DNA from 2 places in the Paenibacillus sp. FSL M8-0228 genome. Region 2 is predicted to be linked to the other one. Evidence: riboswitches for the same ligand, from Rfam matches in the RefSeq annotation. Region 2 holds a riboswitch; the other holds the start of a gene.
What was found. Region 2 has a riboswitch for S-adenosylmethionine ahead of metA (homoserine O-acetyltransferase MetA). Riboswitches for the same ligand answer to the same signal wherever they lie in the genome.
Positions count from the first base shown of each region.

Region 1: another riboswitch for S-adenosylmethionine. It lies ahead of MKY98_RS21130 (methionine ABC transporter ATP-binding protein); the one in region 2 lies ahead of metA (homoserine O-acetyltransferase MetA).

Region 1 is NZ_JBBOXA010000001.1:4,671,825-4,679,251, reverse strand. It holds gene MKY98_RS21155 (DUF2515 family protein) at 1-336, opposite strand, end outside; gene MKY98_RS21150 (thioredoxin family protein) at 576-920, shown strand; gene MKY98_RS21145 (COX15/CtaA family protein) at 1,140-2,069, shown strand; gene MKY98_RS21140 (UbiD family decarboxylase) at 2,199-3,965, shown strand; gene MKY98_RS21135 (Cthe_2314 family HEPN domain-containing protein) at 4,017-4,742, shown strand; SAM riboswitch class I at 4,868-5,008, shown strand; gene MKY98_RS21130 (methionine ABC transporter ATP-binding protein) at 5,145-6,167, shown strand; gene MKY98_RS21125 (methionine ABC transporter permease) at 6,164-6,832, shown strand; gene MKY98_RS21120 (MetQ/NlpA family ABC transporter substrate-binding protein) at 6,907-7,427, shown strand, end outside.
Region 2 is NZ_JBBOXA010000001.1:1,657,130-1,664,556, reverse strand. It holds gene mqnC (cyclic dehypoxanthinyl futalosine synthase) at 1-619, opposite strand, end outside; gene MKY98_RS07635 (aminotransferase class I/II-fold pyridoxal phosphate-dependent enzyme) at 1,052-2,230, opposite strand; gene MKY98_RS07630 (PLP-dependent transferase) at 2,227-3,411, opposite strand; gene metA (homoserine O-acetyltransferase MetA) at 3,537-4,454, opposite strand; SAM riboswitch class I at 4,573-4,698, opposite strand; gene corA (magnesium/cobalt transporter CorA) at 5,243-6,178, shown strand; gene MKY98_RS07615 (HRDC domain-containing protein) at 6,339-7,346, opposite strand.

The DNA of each region.
Region 1 (7,427 bases), 3.0 Mb from region 2:
AGTGCGGGTAACGTTGCTGCGATTCTCCTGTGCTGTATCGTTCTTGATCCGCTCCAGCAGCTCACAGTCTGTTTCGCATAAGGGCATATTCAGAGAAGAGGGACGCGTAGCGGGTCCGTTCACCAACATTAACGCTTCAGCTTCATTCATAGCGGCCTGTGCCGTATGATAATCCCACGCTAGTTCACGCAAGGGGTAGCGTAATTTGCGGGATTCGGTCCAGGCTGCCCGTTTGCCTTCCCAAGCTTCCTCAGCAACACGGGGAACGGAACCCAGTAACTTTAGCCCTCCCTGAAGCTGTCGAGATGCCGTATGGAGCCATTCGGTAAGAGACATGACTAAATAACCTCCTTTCCAACTGCAAGCATCCCCGTATCCTGCCAAGTAAGTTGGGTATGCTGTTAGGATGTCGTCGTTTATGTGGTGGATTCTTAAGTATATATTTAGTATGCCTCAATGAGAGGGCTTCCAATCGGCATGTGAGCAGAATGGGGGAGTGTGCAAAAGCTTCACTTGGCGTTACAATAGAAAGTGCAATCTTTTCAGTATAAAAAGAATTTAAGGAGGAATCATCCATGCAAAAAATCGTCTCTCATGAAGACTTTAATAAGGCAATATCCACTCCGGGCGTAACGGTGGCTGTATTTAAGGCGGACTGGTGTGGGGATTGTCATTTCATTGATCCGTTCATGCCTGATGTGGAACAACAATATGCAGATAAGCTTACATTAATTGAGATTGATGTAGAACAGGCCGAAAGCGTCAGTCAAGAGCAGAATGTATTGGGGATTCCTAGCTTTATCGCTTACAGTGAAGGGCGAGAACTGGTACGTCTGGTGAACAGACTGCGCAAATCCCGCGAGGAGATTGAGCAATTTTTGGATCGGGCTGTTGAAGTCCATGCGAGCTTGGCAAAATAATGAATGCTGTACATGCATACATGAAGGTTCCAAATTGAATTTTAAACATCAAGACATTCAGAAAGCCGCTTCCTTTCAAGGGGGCGGCTTTCTCACGAACACGTTCACATTTTGTCAACAAAGCTCGTATGTCAAGGAACGATATATCAGTTATAATTACTATAAGTGATCATTTCACAACATATAAAGTGAATAAATATTATATTTGGAAGGATACGGGTGAATTTGAATAACAAAATTAGAATATTAAAATGGCTGGCACTCGTAACATGTATTGTCATGTTTTTGGCTACCTTCGGTGGAGGTGTTGTGACGCGGACGGATTCGGGTCTGGGCTGTGGCCGGGAATTCCCGCTATGCAATGGTAAGCTGGTTCCGGCACATACGATCGCATCCCTTATTGAGTTCTCTCACCGCTCCGTCAGTGCCATGGCCGGGATTCTTTCTATCGCCTCATTTGTTGGCTTTTTGCTGTTTATGAAGCATCGAAAGGATTTACAGCTATTCTCGCTGCTCACGCTCTTGTTTGTGATCATACAAGGTGCAATGGGGGCGTTGGCTGTCATATTCTCCCAATCAGCTGCGGTCATGGGACTGCATTTTGGCTTTGCGCTTATCGCTTTTGCCAGTGCGACTATGATGACGCTGGGGGCCTGGCAGGAGCATGCGGACTCACGCCACACTCCGCGTCTGATTCCTGGGCCTGTCAGTCGGGGCTTTCGTAATTTTATATGGCTATCGACGATCTATACCTATATTGCTGTCTATTCAGGGGCATTGCTTAGTCACTCGGTCATCCAGAAGGTTGTAAATATTGGAGGCTTCATATCTCCACTGTTGCTTCATCAGATTTCAGCCGGTCTGCTGTTCGTCATTATCTTGGCTGTGGGTCACTACGCATACCGTTATCACCCGAATCACCGGGACATCCGTATATTGGGTGTTGTATCGGTCTTGTTAATCCTGCTTCAAGTGGTGATTGGAATTATCTTGCTGTACGTCAACAGACCTGAAATCTACATGTTTATCGTGCTGGGGCATATGCTGGTGATTGCATCGTTGTTCTCCATCTTGGCTTATCTGAGCTATCGTGTATGGCAATTGTCACCGGATCGCAAGCTTGTTCCGACCCAAGCACAACGTACCTAAGCATTTCATAGATCATAGTGAAGCGGATTTTTGCCCAAGTGGCGTTTAAACACGTATAATAGCATATAAGAAACAAACCAGGCCCACGAGTTTCTCGAGGGCTTGATTTGCTTAGGAGGAATCGTCCAGTTGATCTACCAGAATTTGCGCCAATTTATTGAAGCACTGCGTAAAGAAAATCATCTTAAAATTATAGAGGCACCTGTCGATCCTTACTTGGAGCTGGCTGAGATTCATCGAAGAGTCATTGAGGAAGAAGGGCCGGCACTGCTGTTCACGAATGTAAAAGGAACTCCGTTTCCTGTAGCCAGTAATCTGTTTGGCACGAATCGCCGTGTGGACATGGCTTTTGGCCCGCGCCCAGAGCAACTGATGGATGCGATTGTAGGAGCAACCAAAACATTGTTTCCACCTACACCCAAAGCATTGTGGAATGAACGTGGCCTGATTAAGGACATGCTAAAAGTAGGCCTAAAAACAGTATCTCATAGCGAGGCTCCTGTATTGGGAGTTCGCCGTACAGAGGCTCCGCTGGCACCACTGCCTAAAGTGACCAGTTGGCATGAGGATGGAGGACCGTTTATTACCCTTCCACTCGTGTATACCGAGAAGCCAGGTCAGCCCAAGGATCATAATCTGGGGATGTACCGCATTCAGATTTATGATGATCAGACGACGGGCATTCACTGGCAAATTCATAAAGGCGGCGGTTTCCATTATCATGAAGCGGAGCTGCGTAATGAGCCGTTGCCTACGACGATTATCATCGGTGGCCCGCCTGCTCTGATTGCGTCTGCCATTGCTCCAGCACCGGAAAACTTGCCTGAGCTGTTGCTGGCTTCGCTTATTATGGGAGGCAAGCTGCCCATGACAGAGGACCCGCTTGGGGGTCATCGGATTCCAGCAGAAGCAGAATTTGCAATCAGCGGTTATGTGCCACCTCATGAACGCCGTCCGGAAGGCCCGTTTGGCGATCATTTTGGATATTATTCATTACAGCATGATTTCCCTGTATTTCATGTCAAACATATGCATCACCGCAAGGATGCCATTTATCCGGCAACTATTGTAGGTAAGCCTCGGCAAGAAGACTACTACCTCGGTGAGTTTTTGCAACGTCTGCTGTCGCCTGCCTATCCGCTTGTGATGCCTTCCGTCAAGTCCCTGTGGGCGTATGCGGAAACGGGCGTACATGCGCTGGCAGCGGCAGTCGTACGTGAAAGCTACTCCCGTGAAGCGCTTGTATCCGGTTTTACCATTTTGGGTCAAGGTCAATTGTCATTGACCAAGTTCCTGATGCTGACAGATCGAGTCATTGATTTATCTGACTTTAACCTGCTGTTAGAAACCATTCTGGAGCGATTTAATCCAGCAAGGGATTTATTTATTTTCAATCACACGTCACACGATACACTCGATTACACAGGCCGCAAGCTGAATCATGGCAGTAAGGCGATCCTGATGGGAATAGGTGAGCCTGTACGTGAATTGCCTCGTGCTTATGAGGGAGGCGATCTGCCGGGCATTCGTGAAATTGAGCCCTATTGCGGAGGGTGCCTCGTTGTGTCCGGCTCTTCCTTTGAGCAGGAGCCTGAACTCGCTGCGCGTGTATTGGAGCGATTAGCTGCGGGTGAGCAAGAGTGGCCGCTCGTTTTCATTGTGGACGATGCCAAGGAAGTCGTTCGCTCTCAAGCCTCGTTCCTGTGGACGGTATTCACTCGCTTTAACCCGGCTACGGATATGTACGCGGACAGCGAAGTGCGTTTGCATCATCTGAACTATAAGCTGCCGATTGTAGTGGATGCGCGTATGAAGCCGGGGTATCCGGATGAGGTGTTACCGCGTGAGGATATTGTTAAGCTTGTAGATCAACGATGGACAAGTTATTTCGCTTGACGCCCTAATTAAACCTAGAGCCGGATTTTATATTTATAAGGAGGCGTAAGCATGATACGCAAGCTACTGGGTGAGCCGCCGCGTGTGAACAAGGGCATCCTGCTAGATGCCATGAATAGCATGTCAGATATGTTGAACCTGCTGGAACGGCAAATTCAGGCTGGTGGAGATCCGACCCACGATTTTCGGAAGGCGGATATTTTGACACGCGGTCTAATGTCATCTCTGGATGAACTGGAGCAGAGCCATCATGCTGCCGCCTTTTTCCGTATGAAAGTGAAAGCCGGATATGCTGAAGATATGAGTGAGGATGAAAAATCCGACTATGCATTGTATGTTTTCTTTTATAAAGATGGGTTTGTGAGGGTATTTTCCATTTTGGATAAGCTGGGCAACTGGCTAAATGATCTGTATGATTTAAAAACAGGGCAGTATAAGGCGCATTATTCGTATTTTACCGTGTTGCGGCAGCTCAAGTATCTCAAAATGCATCCTGTATTGACCGATAATTTAAATGATATCAAGGATACATACAACGATGCCATCAATCGGCTGCGTAAGCGGCGAAATACGGAGATACACTATATGAATACGGAAATGCAGGATGATCTCTGGCAACGACACCGAGCTTTGTATGGAAAAATCCAACTGGAGGATCTCGATCACCATTTGGAAGATTTGCAGCAGGGCTTGGAAATGGTGTGTCGGTCGTTGTCAATCGCCTTTACTTATACTGCGAAACAATGGGAGAACCGGGCAGTACGCCCAAAAATATGATAGAAAATATCCTTTGACAAAGCAATGTAAACTATCTATACTGAAACCTAGTTTCAGAAAAATGCTTGAATTATGTTTTTTTATATAAACTTAACGGACAGCTAAAGCTGGAGTTTAACATATTTTTCTTATCCAGAGAGGTGGAGGGACTGGCCCGATGAAGCCCGGCAACCCGTTTTTTTCCCGGTGTAATACACTGGGAGGGAACATGATGGTGCTAATTCCTACAAAACCGCTAGAGTTATAGCGATTTTGGCAGATGAGAAAAGGATCGCTAGGTGGGGCCCTTTTCATTCTGTGAAAGGGGCTCTTTTTTGTATAAATAAATAGCGATTTTATACAATCCTGAGAGATGACAACTGGTAAAAAGGGTAAGGAAGAAGTGAAGGGGGTCGCAGCACGTTGATAGAGCTTAAGCAGTTAACCAAGCATTATGGCAAAGGCAACCGACGCGTTAATGCGCTGTCTGGGTTGAATCTTTCTATAAAGCGTGGAGAAATATTCGGAGTGATTGGTCACTCCGGAGCGGGGAAAAGTACATTGATCCGCTGTATTAATTTATTGGAACGCCCTACTTCAGGTGAAGTATGGGTAGACGGGGTAAACCTCACTACTGTGAATCAATCCCAGTTACAAATGCAGCGCCGAAAAATCGGAATGATTTTTCAGCATTTTAATTTGTTGTCTTCGGCGACGGTATATGACAATATTGCATTTCCGTTGCGGCTGGTAAACACGCCCAAGCAGAAGTTGGACCAGAAGGTCCGTGAACTGCTGGAACTGGTGGGTCTCGAAGAGCACAGTGGAAAATATCCGTCACAGCTCTCAGGTGGACAGAAACAGCGGGTAGGAATTGCGCGGGCGTTGGCTAGTGATCCTCATGTATTGCTGTGTGACGAAGCGACTTCTGCGCTTGATCCGCAGACGACGGGGTCTATCCTGAAATTGCTGCTGGATATTAATCAGCGATTTAATTTAACCATCGTGCTGATTACACATGAAATGCATGTCATTCAAAGCATCTGTGATAAAGTTGGCGTCATTCATCAGGGTGACATCGTGGAGCAAGGTCCGGTGGCGGAAGTATTTTTGAAGCCACAGCACCAGGTAACCAAGGACTTTATCCAGCGGGAGTCAGAACATCCCGAGGAGTTGCAAGCAGCGATTGCGGCAGCAGGTGGCGGCGAGTCGGCACAGGTGGTGCGTATCTCCTTTTTGGGCAGCAAAACATATGATGCGATTCTGTCGCGTACGGCTCGAAGCACTGGGGTTGATTTTGCGATCTTGCAGGGAACCATATCTACGATTAAAAATGTACCCTATGGTCAGCTAATCGTTCGTTTTGAAGGAAATCATGAGGATATAGAGCATACGCTGCGCGAAGTGTCTGGGCAAGGACTTGATGTGGAGGTGATCGGACAATGAGCGAACTTGATTTTTCACAAGTGAGTTGGGAAGAGCTAGGGAATTCTACTATGGAAACCCTTCAGATGCTCGGTGCATCCGCATTGTTCACCCTCATTATTGGTTTGCCGCTCGGCATATTATTGTTTCTGGCGAGCCGCTCCTCGTTGACTCTGATGAAGGTGATATACATTGTATTATCATTCATCGTTAACATTTTACGTTCCGTGCCATTTATCATTTTGATCGTTGCACTTATTCCTTTTACACGATCGCTGGTAGGTACCTCGACCGGGGTGTTGGGAACCATCCCACCATTGGTTATCGGGGCTGCCCCATTCTTCGCACGTCTTGTCGAAACGTCTCTGCGTGAAGTGGACAAGGGTGTCATTGAAGCCGCACAAGCAATGGGGGCCTCGACAGGACAAATTATCCGGCGTGTGCTGTTACGTGAGGCACTTCCGGGACTGCTAGCCGCATTAACCATTACCGTCGTTACACTCGTATCCTACACGGCAATGTCCGGGATGATCGGGGGCGGTGGACTGGGTACACTGGCTATCAACTACGGCTATTATCGTTATGAAACGGCTGTAATGATCGTTGCGGTCGTGCTGATGGTCGTATTGGTTCAATTGCTGCAAATGGCGGGAGACCGTCTCGTGCGGCATTATACTCGAAAATAGGGAAAACATATAGATATCCTTATTGATCAGGACGTCTGCTCCTGAATATTACAAATTATTGGAGGGGTAATAACATGAAGAAATGGGTATTGGCTGTATTAAGCTTGACATTAATTGCGGTGCTGGCTGCTTGCGGCACAAAGAGCACAACATCGGATACAAACAATGCGGCCGAAAATACAGGCGGATCACCACGTGAAGTGGAGCTGAAAGTTGGAGCTTCTCCTGTGCCGCATGCGGAAATTTTGGAAGCAATCAAACCTCAGTTGGAAAAAGAAGGGGTTCGTCTCCAAGTCGTTCAGTTTAACGACTATGTACAGCCGAACGTTCAATTGTTTGACAAGCAGTTGGATGCTAACTTCTATCAACATGTACCTTACTTGAATGTTATGAACAAAGAGCGCAAAATGAATTTGGTTTCTGTGGGCGCGGTTCACCTGGAGCCTTTCGGCATCTACTCCCAAAAATATAAAAAGCTTGATGAACTCCCAGATGGCGCAACGGTAGCCATTCCGAACGATGCAACAAACGGAGGCCGTGCATTGTTGTTGTTGGAAAAACAAGGTCTGATCAAGCTGAAAGACGCAAGCAACAT
Region 2 (7,427 bases):
CCTTATGAGCCGTTTGCATGACATCCATCCAATCACGCCAAGAGCCTTTGAGACGGCTAATTTTGCGGCGTGTGCGGTCATCCAAAATTTCTCCACCTCCGCCCGGAAGCGAATCCAATCCAGCTTCATGAATGGCGCGGATTGTTTCTTCCATAGAAAGACCAGATTTCTCCTTCATTTTGTGAATTTCAGCTGGCGAGAAGGAGTGCATCGTAATATCGGGAAAACGCTCCTTGATATCTTTCAGCAAATCGGTATAATAACTGAACGGCAGATTCGGGTTCACACCGCCTTGCATTAGAATTTCGGTGCCACCTACTTCCTGCGTTTCCTTGATCTTCTGAAAGATCACCTCATCCGGCAAAACATAACCTTCATCAGAACCTGGTCTACGATAAAAAGCGCAGAAGCGACAGTATACGTCACACACGTTTGTATAGTTAATATTTCGTCCGATAACGAAGGTTTTAACGGGATCGGGATGCATGCGATTCATGACTTTATTCGCCGCATGACCGATTTTTTCTACCTCGTCTGATTCGAACAAAGCAACGGTATCCTCTAAATTCAGGCGTTCGCCGCGTAGGGCTTTATCTAAAATATGGTCGATTACACTCATGGTGTATCCTCCTTCGCTGTCACAGGGCGACGAAATGAACGACAGGACTTATGAACGAGAATGCTTTCACAAACCTGCGTTCGAACCCTGCCGTAATGTATGTTCATGACTAGCCTTGTATGTTGTCTGTGCTATTTAGCATAGTAAAACCTAATGATAATACTAACATATCTTTAGGTAAGCAACCATACTTATTCCCGCTTTTTTCTGCTTTTCACCTAGGAAAACAGGCAACTGCCAAGCTTATCTCAACGTTGCATATAGCCAAAAAATAAGAAAACAGAACTGAAAAGTGTCTTTTTTCACACTGTCGTTCATGTTATTTTATAGAAAACAGCAAGCCTCCTGAAATACTGGAAACTTGCTGTTTAGTACTGTACATATTTGCTCTCAGCGTGAAAACGACAAAGATGCTGCGGATGTGCTAACGCTCTAGCGCAGCGCCTCATCCAGATCACTGATCAGGTCGTCAATATCCTCCAAACCTACGGAGAAACGGAGCAGTCCGTTCGTAATCCCGCGCTCCAATCGTACACTATGGGGCATAGCCGCATGTGACATCATCGCCGGATACGACAAGATGCTTTCCACAGCTCCCAGACTCACCGCTACAATTGGAATACGTACGCGACTGAGGACTTCTTTTGCACGCTCACCAGAACCCACATCAAAAGATATCACTGCACCATAACCGCTGGATTGGCGCTCATGAACTTCACGCCCTGGATGATTCTCCAGACCCGGGTAGTATACCGCCTCAATGTCGTTGCGCTCGTTCAGCCAGTTAGCGAGCTTCGCTGCGCTCTTTTCGCTGTGAGCCATACGAGCCTCCAGTGTCTTCATACCGCGCATGAGCAACCATGACTCCTGCGGAGCCAACACGGTACCCAGTCCATTTTGGAGCTGCTTGATTTGTCTTCCCAACGATTCGGTACGTGCTACCGCAAGTCCTGCCAGCACATCGCTGTGTCCGCCCAGAAACTTGGTCGCACTGTGCAATACAATATCAACTCCCTGCTCAATCGGACGTTGATAATAAGGTGTCATAAAAGTATTATCCAATAACGTTAAAAGCCCGTTGTCCTGTGCCCAAGAAGTTATTCCTGCCACATCGGTAATTTTGAGTGTCGGATTGGACGGAGTTTCCATATATACAGCCCTTGTATTCTCCTGCAACGCATCTTTCACAAGGTTGAGGTCCGTCATGTCGACGAAGGTCGTTTCGATATTCATCCGTTTCAAAATGGAGGTCAGCAGTCGATATGTTCCTCCATATACGTCCTCGGAAACAATGACATGATCTCCAGCAGACAAGAGCATAAATGTAGTAGAGATGGCCGCCATACCTGATGCAAAGGCAAAACCGCACGCCCCGCCTTCTAATAAAGCGATATAATCCTCCAAAGCTTGTCGTGTCGGATTACCTGAACGGCTATAGTCATGCTGTGGAGGATTAAAAATATCGTGATGGTGGAAGGTAGAAGCTTGATAGATCGGGACGCTCGATGCCCCCGTAACGCTGTCAATTTCAGAGCCAAAATGCAGCAGCTTGGTAGCGAACTTCCGCTCTTTGTTCAGATCCTGCCCGATCCTCCTCGCATCCTCTATCATTGCAGCTCTCCTCCTTCTACTTCTTGACGTGCCGCTTCCAACGCCGAACGTAAATCTTCAATTAGGTCGTCTGTATGCTCAATGCCTACGGAGAAACGCAACAGCCTGTCATCTACCCCGACTGCATCCCGAATTTCTGCTGGTATGTCCGCATGTGTCTGCACAGCGGGATAGGTCATTAACGATTCCACACCGCCGAGACTTTCCGCAAACGCAATGAGCTTAATGTGACGAAGCAAAGGTTCCACATAACGAGCATCCTTTACTTTAAAGGAAAAGATACCCGTATTTCCGCTGGATTGTTTATTTTGAATCTCACGACCTGGATGGCCTTCTAGAGCTGGATAAAATACTTCCGCCACAGCCGGATGCGTCAGTAAATAGTTAGACAGCACTGTTGCATTATGCTCGTGCCGGTCCATACGCAGCGCTAACGTCTTCATGCCCTTCATTAACTGGTAGCAATCGCTTGGGGAAAGCACTGCCCCTATGGAATTGTGCAGGAATGCAATTTCAGCTGATAGCTCTTTGCCTTTGGTTACGATCAACCCTGCCAGCACATCGTTGTGTCCGCCCAAATATTTGGTTGCGCTATGTACCACAATATCCGCGCCCAGTTCCAATGGCCGCTGGAAATATGGCGTTAGCAGCGTATTATCTACAATGGTAAGCAACTGATGTTGTGATGCCCATTTAGCCACCGCTCGAATATCAGTAATCATCATTAACGGATTTGTAGGCGTTTCTATGAATACAGCTTTGGTATTCGGTCGACATGACTGTTCGAGCGCTTCAAGATCGTTCGTATCCACATAACTGGCTGTCACACCAAATTTAGACAAAATACGCTCCAGCAAACGATACGTCCCGCCATACAGATCCAGCGATACTATGAGATGATCTCCCTGTCCAAACAATGCAAATACCGTTTGCAGCGCCGCCATACCTGAGCTGCATGCAAAGCCTGCATCACCCGATTCAAGTGCAGCAGAAGCCTCTTCCAGTACCTTTCGCGTGGGATTGATCGTCCGAATGTAATCAAATCCTGTGCTTTGACCCAGACGGGGATGGCGGAACGCCGTAGATTGGTAAATCGGGTAATTAACAGCCCCGGTTACTGGCTCTTCTACTGAACCGATTTGTGCCAATCTACTTTCGATTTTCCACTGTTTCTCACTCATATGAATCCTCCTGTTAACTTCCATAGTGGGTGCTATAACCAATCCTGCAAAAATGGATGTCAAAGACTATACTGCTGCGCTACTGCAAGGTGATACTCTACAAAGGTAAACTACATGCTCCTTTTTTAAATCTGGGGCCCGATATCATAAGGTGTTTCTTGGTATACATAATAGTTCAGCCAATTCGAGAATAATAAATTGGCGTGCGCCCGCCAAATTGAGGGGGGGGTGCGCTCAGGATCATCATTAGGAAAATAATTTTTGGGGACTTCAATATCCATTCCTTTGGCTACATCGCGGTCGTATTCCCATTTCAGTGAAAGCGGGTCATATTCAGAATGCCCAGTTACAAAAATTTGTTTACCGTCAAGCGTGGCTACGAGGTACACTCCAGCTTCTTCGGATTCGGATAAAACTTCTAATTCGGCGATATGATCAATATCTTCCCGACGAACCTCCGTATGCCTGGAATGAGGAGCATAAAACAGTTCATCAAAGCCGCGTAACAATTTTACTTTAGGTTTAATCACGGTGTGTGGAAATACACCGAAGCATTTGTAGTCGAGCCCATATTTAGGGACATCGAAATGATGGTATAAGCCTGCCTGTGAGGCCCAACAGATATGCATGGTCGAAGTTACATTCGTTTTCGTCCATTCAAAGATTTGCCGGATTTCCTCCCAGTAGTTCACATCCTCAAACTCAAGCTGTTCAACCGGGGCTCCTGTAATGACCATGCCGTCAAAACGACTGTTCTTGATCTCGTCAAACGTTTTATAGAACATGTTCAAATATTCTTGCGATGTATTTTTGGATACATGAGACTTCATATGCACCAGCGTGACATCCACTTGCAACGGCGTATTGCCGACCAGGCGCAACAGTTGGGTTTCCGTCGTTTCCTTTGTAGGCATTAAATTCAAAATGGCGATACGCAACGGACGAATATCCTGATGATAAGCCAAGCTTTCATCCATTACGAAAATATTTTCGCCCTCCAGCACTTCCTTAGCAGGTAATGTGTCTGGGATTTTAATCGGCATGTAAACTCACTCCTTGTTCGGTAAGTTTTGCGAAAATCGTCTTGTTGAGATGCCGGGCATATAATAAAAAGACCTTTCTCTGGTTAGAGAAAGGTCATATTTGTATCCATATGCGCCTCTCTCATCTGTCAGGGCAACGCGCTTTGTACAAAGCGCGCGTCCTGCAAGAATTAGCACCGTGCGATTAAAATCGCCGGTTGCCGGGTATCATCGGGCTAGTCCCTCCACCTGCTCTTGATAAGATTTCGCTATATTCATTTTGGGTTCACAAAGTTCTTGTTGTTCACTTTAATGCATCGGCTGGGCTTCGTCAAGATGGGACTTGCAAATTTGTAACCTGCATTCACATTTTGTCTACCTTTTCCATAGGTTAAATCATATCCCTCCTATCGCTGAAGCTCTTGACACTACTGTTGATTTTGCCCATGATTTTGCGCTTGAAAGGCCGTAGGCCGAGCGTTATACTATACAAGTGCTATTAGGCAAAAATATGGAGCAGTAGTGCAGACTTGAGTGTTTCCTGCGATACTGTGGCAATCTAAAAAAAGAACATTTGAGAGGTGAATCCGGAATGGAAGGCGACCCGAGTCCGAATAGGCGGCGATCCCTGAACAACAGCATAGGAATGACTTCAGCTTGCCGAAAGACGGGACGCCAGGCTCTGCATGCTCCAAAAGCCTCCGGCTTTTGATGAGAGTGCACGCTTACCCGCACCGGCTAACTGAGTCCATTCCTTATGCTTAAGGTAAACGTATTTCCGTTACGGCGGAGCATAAGGAGTGACGTATATGAAAATCCGTTTGGTCAACAACGGGGTTTTTACCCCTGTCGAAGAAATTGAAATGGCGCTTACTGCACCGGCAGAAGGTTTTTATTGGATTGATGCCGATGTCGATGATTTGGCAGTGCTCCAGCCTTTATTTTCCATGCATGATCTTGCAGTAGAAGACTGTTTGAGTGAAGAAGAACAGCGTCCGAAGATTGAAATTTATGAAAGCCATTATTTTATCGTTGTAAATAGCATTCGTTTTGATGATGAAGAAATATTTTTGCGAGCTTTGAACATTTTTCTCGGCCGCCATTTTATCATTACGGTGACCAAGCAGAAAATCAATGAGCTTCGTACCCTCAAGCCTATGCTGTGGGAGCAAGAAGTCAGCCAGCCTGACCGTTTTATGTATCTGTTGGTCGACTTAATTGTTGACAACTATTTTCTGGTTGGTGACCGGATTGAGGTCCGCATTGAAAAGCTGGAAGAAGATATTCTAATGCATACGAAAAAGTCGCATTTGAACGAAATCATCGGCTTACGCAGTGAGATTCTGTGGCTGAAAAAAGTGTTGGGCCCGCAAAAAGAAGTCATCAATACCCTGAACAAGCGGGATTTGCGGCTCATCGACGATCAATTGCAAAAATATTTTAGCGACATTTATGAAAATGCTGTGAAAATTTCGGAGACTTTCGAAACTTACCGCGACTTGATGGGTAACCTTCGAGAAGCTTATCAATCCAGTATCGCCAACCGTGCCAATGAAATTATGCGTGTGTTTACAGCAATTACGACCGTATTTATGCCATTGACGGTCATTACCGGAATATATGGGATGAACTTCGATAATATGCCTGAGCTTCATACACGTTATGGCTATTTTGTCGTCATTGGTATTATGGTGGCATTAGGCGTCAGTATGTTCTGTATTTTCCGTAAGAAAGACTGGGTTTAAAAATAAAAGGGGAAAAAGTATCAAATTGGATACTTTTTTCTATTTTCAAGCTTGGTCATAAAAAGCAGCAGCCGTGTCCTGTGAGGAACTGGCTGCTGCTTTTTAGTATGTTGGACCCTGAATATACTTTAATACCCATCTTTATCCAAATAGTTCTATATTATCCAACATGTCGGCCGGGTACCTGCTGATGACGAAACCGTATACGGATCAGACGCAGACGCTCATAAATCTGATCCAGTCCTGTTTCGGTTGCCTTTTCTTCCCCATACACTTTCAGCATGACGGGCTTGAGCAACGTATCCCCCAACTCTTCATAAGCAGACCAGATAGCTGCCTGCTCCGCCTCAGATACATTCACCAATTCCTTGTGGATCAGCTTGTCCATATCAATACCGTCTCTATCCAAATGCTCCACAGCTTCAATCATCTCTCTACGATGCAAACCTGTCTTCATTCCGATATGCTCCAGTGAAAGACCGTCCGAAATGCCTTCAATAATCGTTCTAGTTAAGCTGAATTTGTTCAGCTCCTGCCTGTACTGGTTCTCTTTTTGCTTGTATAACCATGACAAAAAAACTTCTTCTTCCAGCGTCTCTGTTACCCAGTTCAACGGAAATGGCGTGGTCCGGTCATTTTGTGTCGTAATAGCCAATAGCTCCGTCCCATATTGCGACACCTTACCCTGACCCATACCAGGCAGCTCCAACAGTTCTTCTTCGGTATGGGGAAGATAAACGCTAATGAGTCGAAGCAATCGATTCGTAGCGATAAAATAAGGTGCTTTTCGTTCCGTTGCTGCTTTTTGCCGTCTCCACATCGTCAATTGCTCATACACTTCATCACGTGGAAACAAATCACTGTAGCAATACAGCTTTTGCAGCGTTTGTCCTCGTCCTGATGATCCTTCTTGCTCATGAAATACACCATGGATTAGGGGCCTGTAGCCCTCAGCCATTTTGAGCGCCAGCTCATGACGGTATACATGTAGTAATTCCTGCCACAAGCTGCCCTCATACCAAAGGTCGTCTATACTTTCATCCGGGACATGGTGTGTGCTCCAGCCTGCACTCCATTCCCCTTCATGCTGCCCAATCCATACCTGAGCAAAGTCCTCATAGCCCTGTTCATTCCGTTTGGACAAGCGATTTAAAAATACTATCTCCATGATTTCTTCCTCCCTCATATCGTTGAAAGACAGTCCCGCACAACACAAAAACGCAAAAAAAAGCACCTATCCTGCGTATTC